One region of the Mesorhizobium sp. M0195 genome, then DNA from elsewhere that is predicted to be linked to it. Evidence: predicted binding sites of a transcription regulator. Region 1 holds the regulator's gene; the other holds the start of a gene.
What was found. Region 1 encodes LexA, which represses DNA repair genes until DNA is damaged. Its sites were predicted from a motif close to TGTTCNNNNTGTGTTCNG; they were not measured.
Positions count from the first base shown of each region.

Region 1 (5,511 bases):
CGGCGCCTTTGCGCTGTTTCCCGACTTCTCATCGCGACGGCCGGTCAAGAAATATGCCGCAGCCGCCGCGCTTTTTTCGATTGCGGCCTACCTCGTCTTTTCCGGCATTGTGGTAGCGGCCGAACGCAGCTTCATCATGCTGGCGGTGATGCTTATCGCCGTGCTGTTCGACCGGGCCGCGCTCACCATGCGCAACCTGGCGATCTCGGCCATCGCGGTCATCGTGGTGTCGCCGCACGAGGTGGTCGGTCCGAGCTTCCAGATGTCCTTCGCCGCGACGGCGGCCCTTGTCGGCGCCTATGCCGGCTGGTCCGACTACCGCGCCGGCAGGGCCACCACGCCGCCGCCGCGGCGGTCGCCGCTACGCCTCGCCACGCGAAAGGTCCTGCTGGGCATGGGCGGCCTGGCGATGACCTCGATCATTGCAGGGAGCGCCACGGCGCTTTTCGCCATATGGCATTTCCAGCGCGTGGCGCCGCTCAGCCTGTTCGCCAATCTGGCCATCATGCCCATCGTCTCACTGGTCGTCATGCCCTTCGCCGTCCTCAGTGCGCTGGCGATGCCGTTCGGCGCGGATGGGCCTTTCCTATACGTGATGGGCAAAGGGCTGACGGCGATGATCGCCCTGTCCGGGTGGATCTCCGAGCGCTCGCCGATCGATGCGGTCGGACTGATTTCGCTGAGATCTGTCCTTTTGGTGACGATCGCCCTCGTCATTGCCAGCATGGCGACGACCTGGTTGCGGCTCGCGGCACTTCCTTTTGCGCTCGCCGGCTTGCTAACGACAACGCAGACGCGCGTACCCGACGTATTGATCTCGGAGGACGCACGGCTGGTCGCGCTGCCGATCGGCAGCGGTGAGCTCGCCGTCAACCGGGCACGCCCGAATGAGTTCACGATCGACAACTGGAAACGCGCGCTCACATCAGAGGCTATCGTCGCGCCGGAAACACCTGGAAAGAACGATCCGCAATTCGACATTGCCGATCCGGCCGACCTACCGCCGGGCATGCCGTTCATTTGCACGGACGGTCTCTGCCTCGCCAGGCATCCATCCGGCGCGATCATTGCGCAAGCCAAGGACCGCGATACCGCACGGCCAGCCTGCGCCTTCGCCAGCTTGATCGTCATCGACGACGCCACCGCCCATAATCCCTGCTACTACGACCGGCTGGTCCTCGTCGTCACCAAACGGCAACTGGCGCGCGCGGGAAGTGCGGCCGTCTATTTCGATCCACAAGCGGCAACACGCGCCGAAATCCGCTTCGCCGTCGAAAAATCATACCGGCCCTGGCACGTGCAGCGGAAATTTTCACGCGCGGCGCGCGGCCTGCCGCCATACCGCAGAGCCGACAATCCAAAAGCCGGCACCAAGGGCGCAACTCAGTAGCGGCGGATCAGCCCAACGAGCTTGCCCTGCACCTTGACCCTGTCTGGTCCGAAGATGCGCGTCTCGTAGGCCGGATTGGCGGCCTCCAGGGCGATCGAGGCGCCCTTGCGGCGGAACCGCTTCAGCGTCGCTTCCTCCTCGTCGACCAAGGCCACCACGATCTCACCGGGGCTCGCCGTATCGGCGTTGCGGATGATCACCGTGTCGCCGTCGAAAATGCCAGCCTCGATCATCGAATCGCCTTTGACCTCGAGCGCATAATGCTCGCCGCCCATGATCATATCCGGCGGCACCGAAATCGAATGCGTCTGGTGCTGGATAGCATCGATCGGCACACCAGCGGCGATGCGGCCCATTACCGGGATCGAAACGGCGGCGACGACATCGTCGTCATTGCCGGCTGCAGGGACGCGCGACGATGTGGGCTTGCCCTGCCGAGGGGCACCTTGCCCAAGACTGCCCTGGATGACACTCGGCGAGAACTTGCGTGCCGCATTGAGGCCGGGGGCGATCGAGTCAGGCAGGCGTAGTACCTCCAGCGCACGGGCCCGGTTGGGCAAACGGCGAATGAAGCCGCGCTCCTCCAGCGCCGTAATCAGTCGGTGGATTCCGGATTTGGAAGCCAGGTCGAGCGCTTCCTTCATCTCGTCGAAGGAAGGTGGGATACCGCTTTCCTTCAACCTTTCGTGGATGAACATAAGCAGTTCGTGTTGTTTGCGTGTCAGCATAGCGACCCCCAACAGAATCAGAAAACAAACCCAGAACAGACACTATCTGTTCCAGTTGTGTTCCGCAACTGTTTAAAGTTTAATGAATGCGTTAAGGCTCGGGAAACAAACGACGTCCCCTACCGGCGTACCGTATTTTCACCGCCGCGAGCCTCATCCCCTTGATTCTGCTTTCGTTTGCGCCGTTCTGGCCTCCTTGAAGGCGGCACTGGCATCGGCCGTCGGTCGGCAAAGGGCACGGAATTGAACCCGTATCGACTGGTGCTGTTTGGTCAATGCACCGTGAACGAAACGAACTCAAAACGCCAACCTCGGGCTAACTCCAGGTTTCCACCGCCTGGTCAGGCTGCTTCTCGCCGGTGGAGCCTTGCTACGCGCTACCCGGTAATGGAAGAACAGTTGATGCGTGTCCGGCGTTGCGTTGGATTTTTTTGAGGGAGCAGGCAAATCATGACGGGAATTCCCGATCTCGTGGCCGTAAAGGCGATGGATGCCGCGGATCCGCTGCGCGCGATGCGCGACCGCTTTGTGTTGCCGCAAGGAGTGATCTATCTCGACGGCAATTCGCTAGGAGCTGCTTCACGTGCCGCCTTCGATGAATTGCGCAAGGCCGCGACCGAAGAATGGTCGCATGATCTCATCCGCGCATGGAACACGGCCCGCTGGTTCAACATGCCGCTTGAACTTGGCGACCAGCTCGGGCGCCTGATCGGTGCCGCGGTCGGCCAGACGGTGGTCTGCGACACGACGTCGGTCAACATCTACAAGCTGCTGCACGCGGCCATGGCCATGCGACCGGAGCGGCAGGCCATCGTCGCCGAGGGAGATAGTTTTCCGACAGACCTCTACATGGCTGAGGGTGTGGTTTCGACGCGAAAAGATGCGCTGCTGCGCCTCTCGGGGGTCGACGCGCCGACCATCGAGGAGCTGATCGACGATCGCACCGCCGTGGTGCTGGTCAATCACGTCAACTACAAATCGGGCGAACTGCGCGACATGCCGGCTCTGACGCGCACGGCCCAGGAAGCCGGGGCGATGATCGTCTGGGATCTCTGCCACACCGCTGGCGCGATGCCAGTCGAGCTCGACAAAGCAAACGCCGATTTTGCCGTTGGCTGCACCTATAAATATCTGAATGGCGGCCCGGGCGCGCCTGCCTTCATCTATGCGGCTGAGCGGCATCTTTCCGACATCCAGCAGCCGCTCACCGGCTGGTGGGGCCATGCACGACCCTTCGCCTTCGAGCCAGGCTATGCGGCCGGCACCGGCATCCGCCGGTTTCTGTGCGGCACCCAGCCGATCCTTTCGATGCGCACGCTGAAGGGCGCGCTCGACATCTGGGACGATGTCGACATGACTGCGGTGCGCAAGAAGAGCATCGCACTGGCCGATCTGTTCATCGAGCTTGTCGAGGCAAAGTGCGGCACTTACGGCCTCACGCTCGAAAGCACGCGCGATGGGGAAAAACGCGGCAGCCAGATTTCATTCATGCATGAGCATGGCTACCAGATCATGCGCGCGCTGATCGAACGTGGTGTGATCGGCGATTTTCGCGCGCCATCGACCATGCGCTTCGGCTTCACCCCGCTCTATGTCGGCTATGCCGATGTCTGGCAGGCCGTCGAAGTGCTTGAGGACATCCTGCGCACCGGTGCGTGGAAGGATGCGCGCTTCGCCATCAAGGCGGCTGTCACTTGAGATTGATGCGAGAGCTGGAATCGTGAGGCTGGCGATGATGCGCCGCGCGATGCTCGCGGCTAGGTTGCAAGGCCATATTGCCAGGGAGGGCGCAGGGTGTTCGAACGTCATATTGCCGATTGGGACAACGCCTATGCCAACGGCGCCAACATAGCCGGCAGCGATCGCTGGCCGGCGGCCTGGGTCGAGCCCGCGCAGGTTTTCCGCGAGGCGCTTTCGACCGAGGGCAGGGCGCGGCTCGACCTGGCCTATGGCGATAACCCACGCAACCGGTTCGATCTTTTCCTGCCGGCCACCAAGCCGAAGGGGGTCGTGGTGTTCGTCCATGGCGGCTACTGGATGGCATTCGACAAGAGTTTCTGGTCACATCTTGCCGCGGGCGCTGTTGATCGCGGCTATGCAGTTGCCATGCCGTCCTACACGCTCTGTCCGCAGATACGCATTGGCAGCATCGTCAAGGAAGTCGGCGCGGCGATAGGCAAGGCGGCGGCGATGGTCGCAGGGCCGCTGATGCTGACCGGGCACTCGGCCGGCGGCCATCTTGTTAGCCGGATGGTTACCAGGACAACGCCGCTGGCGCCCGAAGTGGTCCGGCGCGTTCGTCACGTGGTGTCGATCTCGGGGGTGCATGATTTGCGCCCGATCATGCGCACCGGCATGAACGAGACGCTGGCGATCGATGAGGCCGAGGCGCAGGCCGAAAGTCCGGTGCTGCTGCGCCCGATGGAAAAGGCCCGCCTGACCTGCTGGGCCGGCGGCGGCGAGCGCGCCGAATTCCTGCGCCAGAGCGCGTTGCTGGCCAACATCTGGATCGGCCTGGGTGCCGCGACCAGCTCCGTGGTCGAGCCCGACCGGCATCATTTCAACATCATCGACGGTTTGGCCGATCCAGACCATCCGCTGACCCGGACCTTGACCTCGGAGTGAGGCAGGTTCAGCGTAGCATCAGCACGTCGCAGGGGGAGCCCGCCGCCGCAGCAGGCGCGAACGGCGCGCGGACGATCAGCCCGTTGGCATCGGCCAGCATTTTCAGCATCGAGGAGTCCTGGATGCCGAACGGCGTCGCCACGAGCGCACCGGCGTCGTCTGTGACAACAGCCCGCACATAATCTTGCCTGAGATCGTTGGCCGGCATGGCAGCACCGAGCCGTGCCCGGCGGATATCCTGCTGAAAGGCGCGGCCGCCGAGCCGCGCCAGCAGCGGCTTCAGGAAGAGCTGAGCGCAGACCAGGCTCGCCACGGGGTTGCCGGGCAGGCCGATGCAGCGAATGTCGCCCAGCCGCCCGAACATCAGCGGCTTGCCCGGTCGCATGGCGATCTTCCAGAAATCGAGCGTCATGCCTTGCCCGGTCAGCACGTCATGGACGAAGTCGTGGTCGCCGACCGAGGCACCGCCCAGCGTGACGATGACGTTCGCGCCAGCCTTCACGGCCTTTTCAACCAATGCCGCGATCGCCTCCCTGCGGTCCGGCGCGATACCGAGGTCGAGCGCCCGCGCACCGACCGACTGTGCGGCGGCAGCGACACCATAGGCGTTAGAGGAGATGATCTGGTCGGGGCCAAGCTCGCTGCCCGGCGGCAGCAATTCGTCGCCGGTGGCGATGATGGCGACCAGCGGCCGTTTGACCACGCCGACCTCGGGGTGATTGGCCGATGCCGCCAGCGACAAGGCGGCCGAATCGAGCAGGCGGCCTT
Region 1 covers NZ_JAMYSV010000018.1:79,594-85,104, reverse strand. Annotated here, with positions in the region: gene NKJ12_RS25950 (ComEC/Rec2 family competence protein) at 1-1,390, shown strand, start outside; gene lexA (transcriptional repressor LexA) at 1,384-2,118, opposite strand; gene kynU (kynureninase) at 2,569-3,816, shown strand; gene NKJ12_RS25935 (hormone-sensitive lipase) at 3,913-4,743, shown strand; gene NKJ12_RS25930 (molybdopterin molybdotransferase MoeA) at 4,751-5,511, opposite strand, start outside.

Region 2 (5,511 bases), on a different contig from region 1:
GATCTCCAGCGGCTTTCCGGCGGCGACAGCAACAGCGGCGCGCGTTTTCATCAGGCAATCCTCCCAAGACGGTCTGCAATCCAAGCTAGATTTAACTTACCATTCAGCTCCGCGCTATGCACGAAGCGACGTTCCGACCCCGGATTTTCGTCAGCGCTCACCGATCTACATCCGGGATAGGCTCCGACTTTGCCTTGACCGCCCTTCTGAAGCCCATAAAACGGGAAGCCCGTTAAAAAAAGGCAGCCGAGGGACGAGGCCTGCATGTTCACAAAGATCCTGGTCGCCAACCGTGGCGAGATCGCCTGCCGCGTGATCAAGACGGCGCGCAAGATGGGCATCGTCACCGTCGCGGTCTATTCCGATGCCGACCGCGACGCCGTGCATGTCGAAATGGCCGACGAGGCGGTGCATATCGGGCCTTCGCCGGCCGCGCAAAGTTATCTGGTCCCGGAAAAGATCATCGCCGCCTGCAAGGCCACAGGAGCAGAGGCCGTGCATCCCGGCTACGGTTTCCTGTCCGAGCGGGCATCCTTCTGCGAAGCGTTGGAGCAGGAAGGCATCGTCTTTATTGGCCCGAAGCCCAAGGCCATCAAGGCGATGGGCGACAAGATCGAATCGAAGAAGTTCGCCAATACGGCCAAGGTGTCGACGGTGCCCGGCTGGCTCGGCGTCGTCGAGAACGCCGCCCATGCCGAAAGAATAGCCGGCGAAATCAGCTATCCCGTGATGATCAAGGCTTCGGCCGGCGGCGGTGGCAAGGGCATGCGCATCGCCTGGAGCAAGGCAGAGGTGCGCGACGGCTTCGACCGGGCGCGGTCGGAGGCCAAAAGCTCGTTCGGCGATGACCGCGTCTTCATCGAAAAGTTCATCGTCGATCCGCGCCATATCGAAATCCAGGTGCTCGCCGACGCGCATGGCAACACGCTCTATCTCGGCGAGCGCGAATGCTCGATTCAGCGCCGCAACCAGAAGGTCGTGGAGGAGGCGCCGTCGCCGTTCCTCGACGCCAAGACCCGCAAAGCCATGGGCGAGCAGTCGGTGGCGCTGGCCAAGGCCGTCGACTACCAGAGCGCCGGCACGGTCGAGTTCATCGTCGACAGCGACAAGAACTTCTATTTTCTGGAAATGAACACGCGGCTGCAGGTCGAGCATCCGGTGACGGAGCTCATCACCGGCATCGACCTGGTCGAGCAGATGATCTGCGTGGCGGCAGGCGAAAAGCTCGCCATCAAGCAGAGCGACGTCAAGCTGAACGGCTGGGCGGTGGAAAGCCGCCTCTATGCCGAAGATCCGTATCGCAACTTTCTGCCGTCGATCGGCAGGCTGACGAAATACCGGCCGCCGAAAGAGGGAAAATTCGGCGAAATCGTCATCCGCAACGATACCGGCGTTACCGAGGGCTCGGAAATCTCGATGTTCTACGACCCGATGGTCGCCAAGTTGTGCACCTGGGCGCCGACGCGGCTGGCGGCGATTGATGCGATGTCGGAAGCGCTGGACAGTTTCGTCGTCGACGGCATCGAGCACAACATACCGTTCCTGGCGGCGCTGATGCAGCATCCGCGCTGGCGGGAAGGGCGGCTATCGACGGCGTTCATCGCCGAGGAGTATCCCGACGGCTTCGCGCCCATTGTGCCAGACGCCGAGGAGAAAGCGGTGCTGGCCGCGATTGCCACCGCGGTGGAACTGCTGCGCCGCGACCGGCTCGACCGGCTGGGCGGGCGGCTGGCGCCGCATTCCGGCGCCTTGAAACGCGATTGGGTGGTGAAGATCGGCCCGGACTATCTTTCGGTCGCCATCGTCGAAGGGATGATTTCCATTCCGATGGAGCTCGACCTCACAATCGACGGCAAGGCACTGACCGTGAACTCCGACTGGCGGCCGGGCGATCTCATCTGGCGCGGCACGGTCGGCGGCCGCAAGGTCGCGGCGCAGGTCAGGCCGGTGCTGAACGGGTTCCGCATCGCCTGGAAAGGCATCTCGGTGACAGCCCGCGCCATGCTGCCGCGCACCGCCGAACTCGAAAGGCTGATGCCGGAAAAAGTGGCGCCGGATACCTCGAAGATGCTGCTTTGCCCGATGCCTGGCCTCGTCGTGTCGATCGCCGTTGCCGAGGGGCAGGAGGTCAAGGCCGGCGAGACGCTTGCCGTGGTCGAAGCGATGAAGATGGAGAACGTGCTGCGCGCCGAGCGCGACCTCATCGTCTCGAAGCTCAACGCCAAGCCCGGCGACAGCCTTGCCGTCGATGCGGTGATCATGGAATTCGCGTGAGGCTGTAATCTGCTTGAGGTTGGTGGGACAAAGGGGAGCGAAGGAACGCGATCCTGCAATTGGTTGAGCACGCTTGCTTGAGGAGGGACAAGGCGAGGGGCGTGCGGAATTCGGTTTTTTTGCCCTCACAACGTATTTTGTTCTTGCTTTGTGCCGGCAGCTATGCTACTAATCTGAGTATAGTGCTAAATGGCTCCAACGACCCGCCCGCTGTGGCGGGTTTTGTATTTCCGGCCTGAGGTTGGCGGGACGGCGCCCCTCTCTGTCCTGCCGGACATCTCCCCACGAGGGGGGAGATCGGCAGCTTCGGCGGTTGCTCTAAACGTCCAAAGCTCCAATCGCTTCTGCTGGACTCATGTTATCTGCTGCCGGACAATACATCTTGATCGACTGAGTCCCTGTGAGGCGGCGCGAAAAAACCATGGCGGATGAGAGACTTCCACGCGATCCCTTGCTGCGCGAGGCCTATGCAAAGGCATCGCGGGCAGAGGCGGCGGCGCGTCGGTTCATTCATCTGCGCGTGCATTCGGCCTATTCGCTACTCGAAGGTGCCTTGCAGCTCGGCAAGATCGTCGGCCATGCGGTGCAGGACGAATGCCCGGCAATCGCCGTCACGGACACCAACAATCTGTTCGGTGCGCTGGAATTCGCGCAAAAGGCAGTGAAGGACGGCATCCAGCCGATCATCGGCTGCCAGATCGACCTCGCCTTTTCCGGTGAGGCGAACGACAGCCAGCGCGACCGCAGGCGGCAGGGGCCGGAGATGCGGCCGGTGGTGCTGATCGCCGCCACCGAGGCCGGCTACGGCAATCTGGTCAGGCTGGTCAGCCGCGTCTACCTCGAGACACCGCCCGGAGAGGCGGTGCATCTGACGAGCGAGATGCTGCAAGGCCATTCCGACGGTCTGATCTGCCTTACCGGCGGGCCGCGCGGTCCGATCGGCAATGCCTTGAAAGAGGACCGCCGTGAACTCGCCGAGACCCGGCTGCTGGCGCTCAAGGGCCTGTTCGGCGACCGGCTCTATGTCGAACTGGAACGGGTCTCCGGCTACGACCGCGCGATCGAGCAGTCGTCGGTCGATCTCGCCTACCGCCACGATCTGCCGCTGGTTGCCACCAACGAAGCGTTTTTCTTCTCTCGTGAAGACTATGAGGCGCATGACGCCCTGATCGCCATCGCCGAAGGCTCCGTGGTTGCGGCCGATAATCGCCGCCGCCTGTCGCCCGACAATTTCCTGAGAAGCCAGGCCGACATGGCGAGGCTGTTCGCCGACCTGCCGGAAGCGATCGACAACACCGTCGAGATCGCACTGCGCTGCTCCTACTATCCGAAGACACGAAACCCGATCCTGCCGCGCTTTGCCGGCCGCGATGTCGCCGACGCCGATGCGGCGGTCAAGGCGGAGGCGCAGGAGCTTGCCAGGCAGGCGCATGAAGGACTGGAGGCGCGGCTGGCGGCGCACGGGCCGACGCCCGGCTATACAGTCGAGCAATATCGCGAGAGGCTGGATTTCGAGCTCGGGGTCATCGAGAAGATGAAATATCCCGGCTATTTCCTGATCGTTGCCGACTTCATTAAATGGGCCAAGGCGCAAGGCATTCCGGTCGGCCCGGGCCGCGGATCAGGCGCCGGCTCGCTGGTCGCGTATTCGACGACCATCACCGACATCGATCCGCTGCGTTTTTCGCTGCTGTTCGAGCGCTTCCTCAATCCCGATCGCGTGTCGATGCCCGACTTCGACATCGACTTCTGCCAGGACCGGCGCGAGGAGGTCATCCGCTACGTCCAGCAGAGATACGGCCGCGACCAGGTCGGCCAGATCATCACCTTCGGTACCCTGCAGGCGCGCGCCGTGCTGCGCGACGTCGGCCGCGTGCTGCAGATGCCTTACGGGCAGGTTGACAAGCTGAGCAAGATGGTGCCGTCGAACCCGGCCAATCCGGTCAAGCTCGCCGACGCCATCGCCAACGAGCCGCGCTTTGCCGAGGAGGCCGAGCGCGAGCCGATCGTACAGACGCTGCTCGACACGGCGCAGAAGCTGGAAGGTCTGTACCGTCACGCCTCGACTCATGCCGCCGGCATCGTCATCGGCGACCGGCCGCTGTCGGAACTGGTGCCGATGTACCGCGATCCGCGCTCGGACATGCCGGTCACCCAGTTCAACATGAAATATGTCGAGCAGGCCGGGCTGGTGAAGTTCGACTTCCTTGGCCTGAAGACGCTGACCGTGCTGGACAGGGCGGTCAAGCTGATCCGCCGCCGCGGCATCGAGATCGATCTCGCCCACATTCCGCTCGACGACCCAGAAACCTACGCCATGCTGTCGCGCGGCGAAGTGGTCGGCGTGTTCCAGGTGGAAAGTGCCGGCATGCGCAAGGCGCTGATCGGCATGCGGCCCGACTGTATCGAGGACATTATCGCGCTCGTTGCGCTCTACCGGCCGGGGCCGATGGAGAACATCCCGACCTACAACGCCAGAAAGCACGGCGAGGAGGAGATGGCGTCGATCCACCCGAAGATCGACCATCTCGTCAAGGAGACGCAAGGCGTCATCGTCTACCAGGAACAGGTGATGCAGATTGCGCAGGAGCTCTCCGGCTATTCGCTGGGCGAAGCCGATCTGCTGCGCCGCGCCATGGGCAAGAAGATCCGCGCCGAGATGGACAAGCAGCGCGAGCGCTTTGTTTCGGGCGCGGTCGAGCGCGGCGTCGGCAAGCCGCAAGCCGACTTCATCTTCGACCTGCTGGCAAAGTTTGCCGACTACGGTTTCAACAAATCGCATGCCGCCGCCTATGCCGTCGTCTCCTACCAGACCGCCTATCTGAAGGCGCATTACCCCGTCGAATTCCTGGCGGCATCGATGACGCTCGACATGGGCAATACGGACAAGCTCGCCGATTTCCGCCAGGATGCGCTGCGCCTCGGCATCGAGGTGGTGGCGCCGTCGGTGATGACGTCGTTCCGGGATTTCGAGGTCGGCGAGAACCGCATCTTCTATTCGCTGGCCGCGCTCAAAGGCGTCGGCGACGCCGCAGTCGAGCACATCGTCGCCACGCGCGGCGAAAAACCGTTCAAGAGCCTCGCCGATTTCTGCGAAAGGGTCGATCCGAAGATCGTCGGCAAACGTGTCTTCGAGAGCCTGATCATGGCCGGCGCGCTCGACTGCTTCGGTCTCGACCGGGCGGCGATGATGGCCGGCGTCGAGCGGATGATGGGGCTGGCGTCCTTGGCGCAGCA
Region 2 covers NZ_JAMYSV010000025.1:776-6,286, forward strand. Annotated here, with positions in the region: partial or broken gene NKJ12_RS28080 (alcohol dehydrogenase catalytic domain-containing protein) at 1-51, opposite strand, end outside; gene NKJ12_RS28085 (acetyl-CoA carboxylase biotin carboxylase subunit) at 265-2,274, shown strand; gene dnaE (DNA polymerase III subunit alpha) at 2,696-5,511, shown strand, end outside.
Region 2: dnaE (DNA polymerase III subunit alpha) is a predicted target of LexA. The motif match lies at 2,413-2,430, and genes of this name have one in related genera.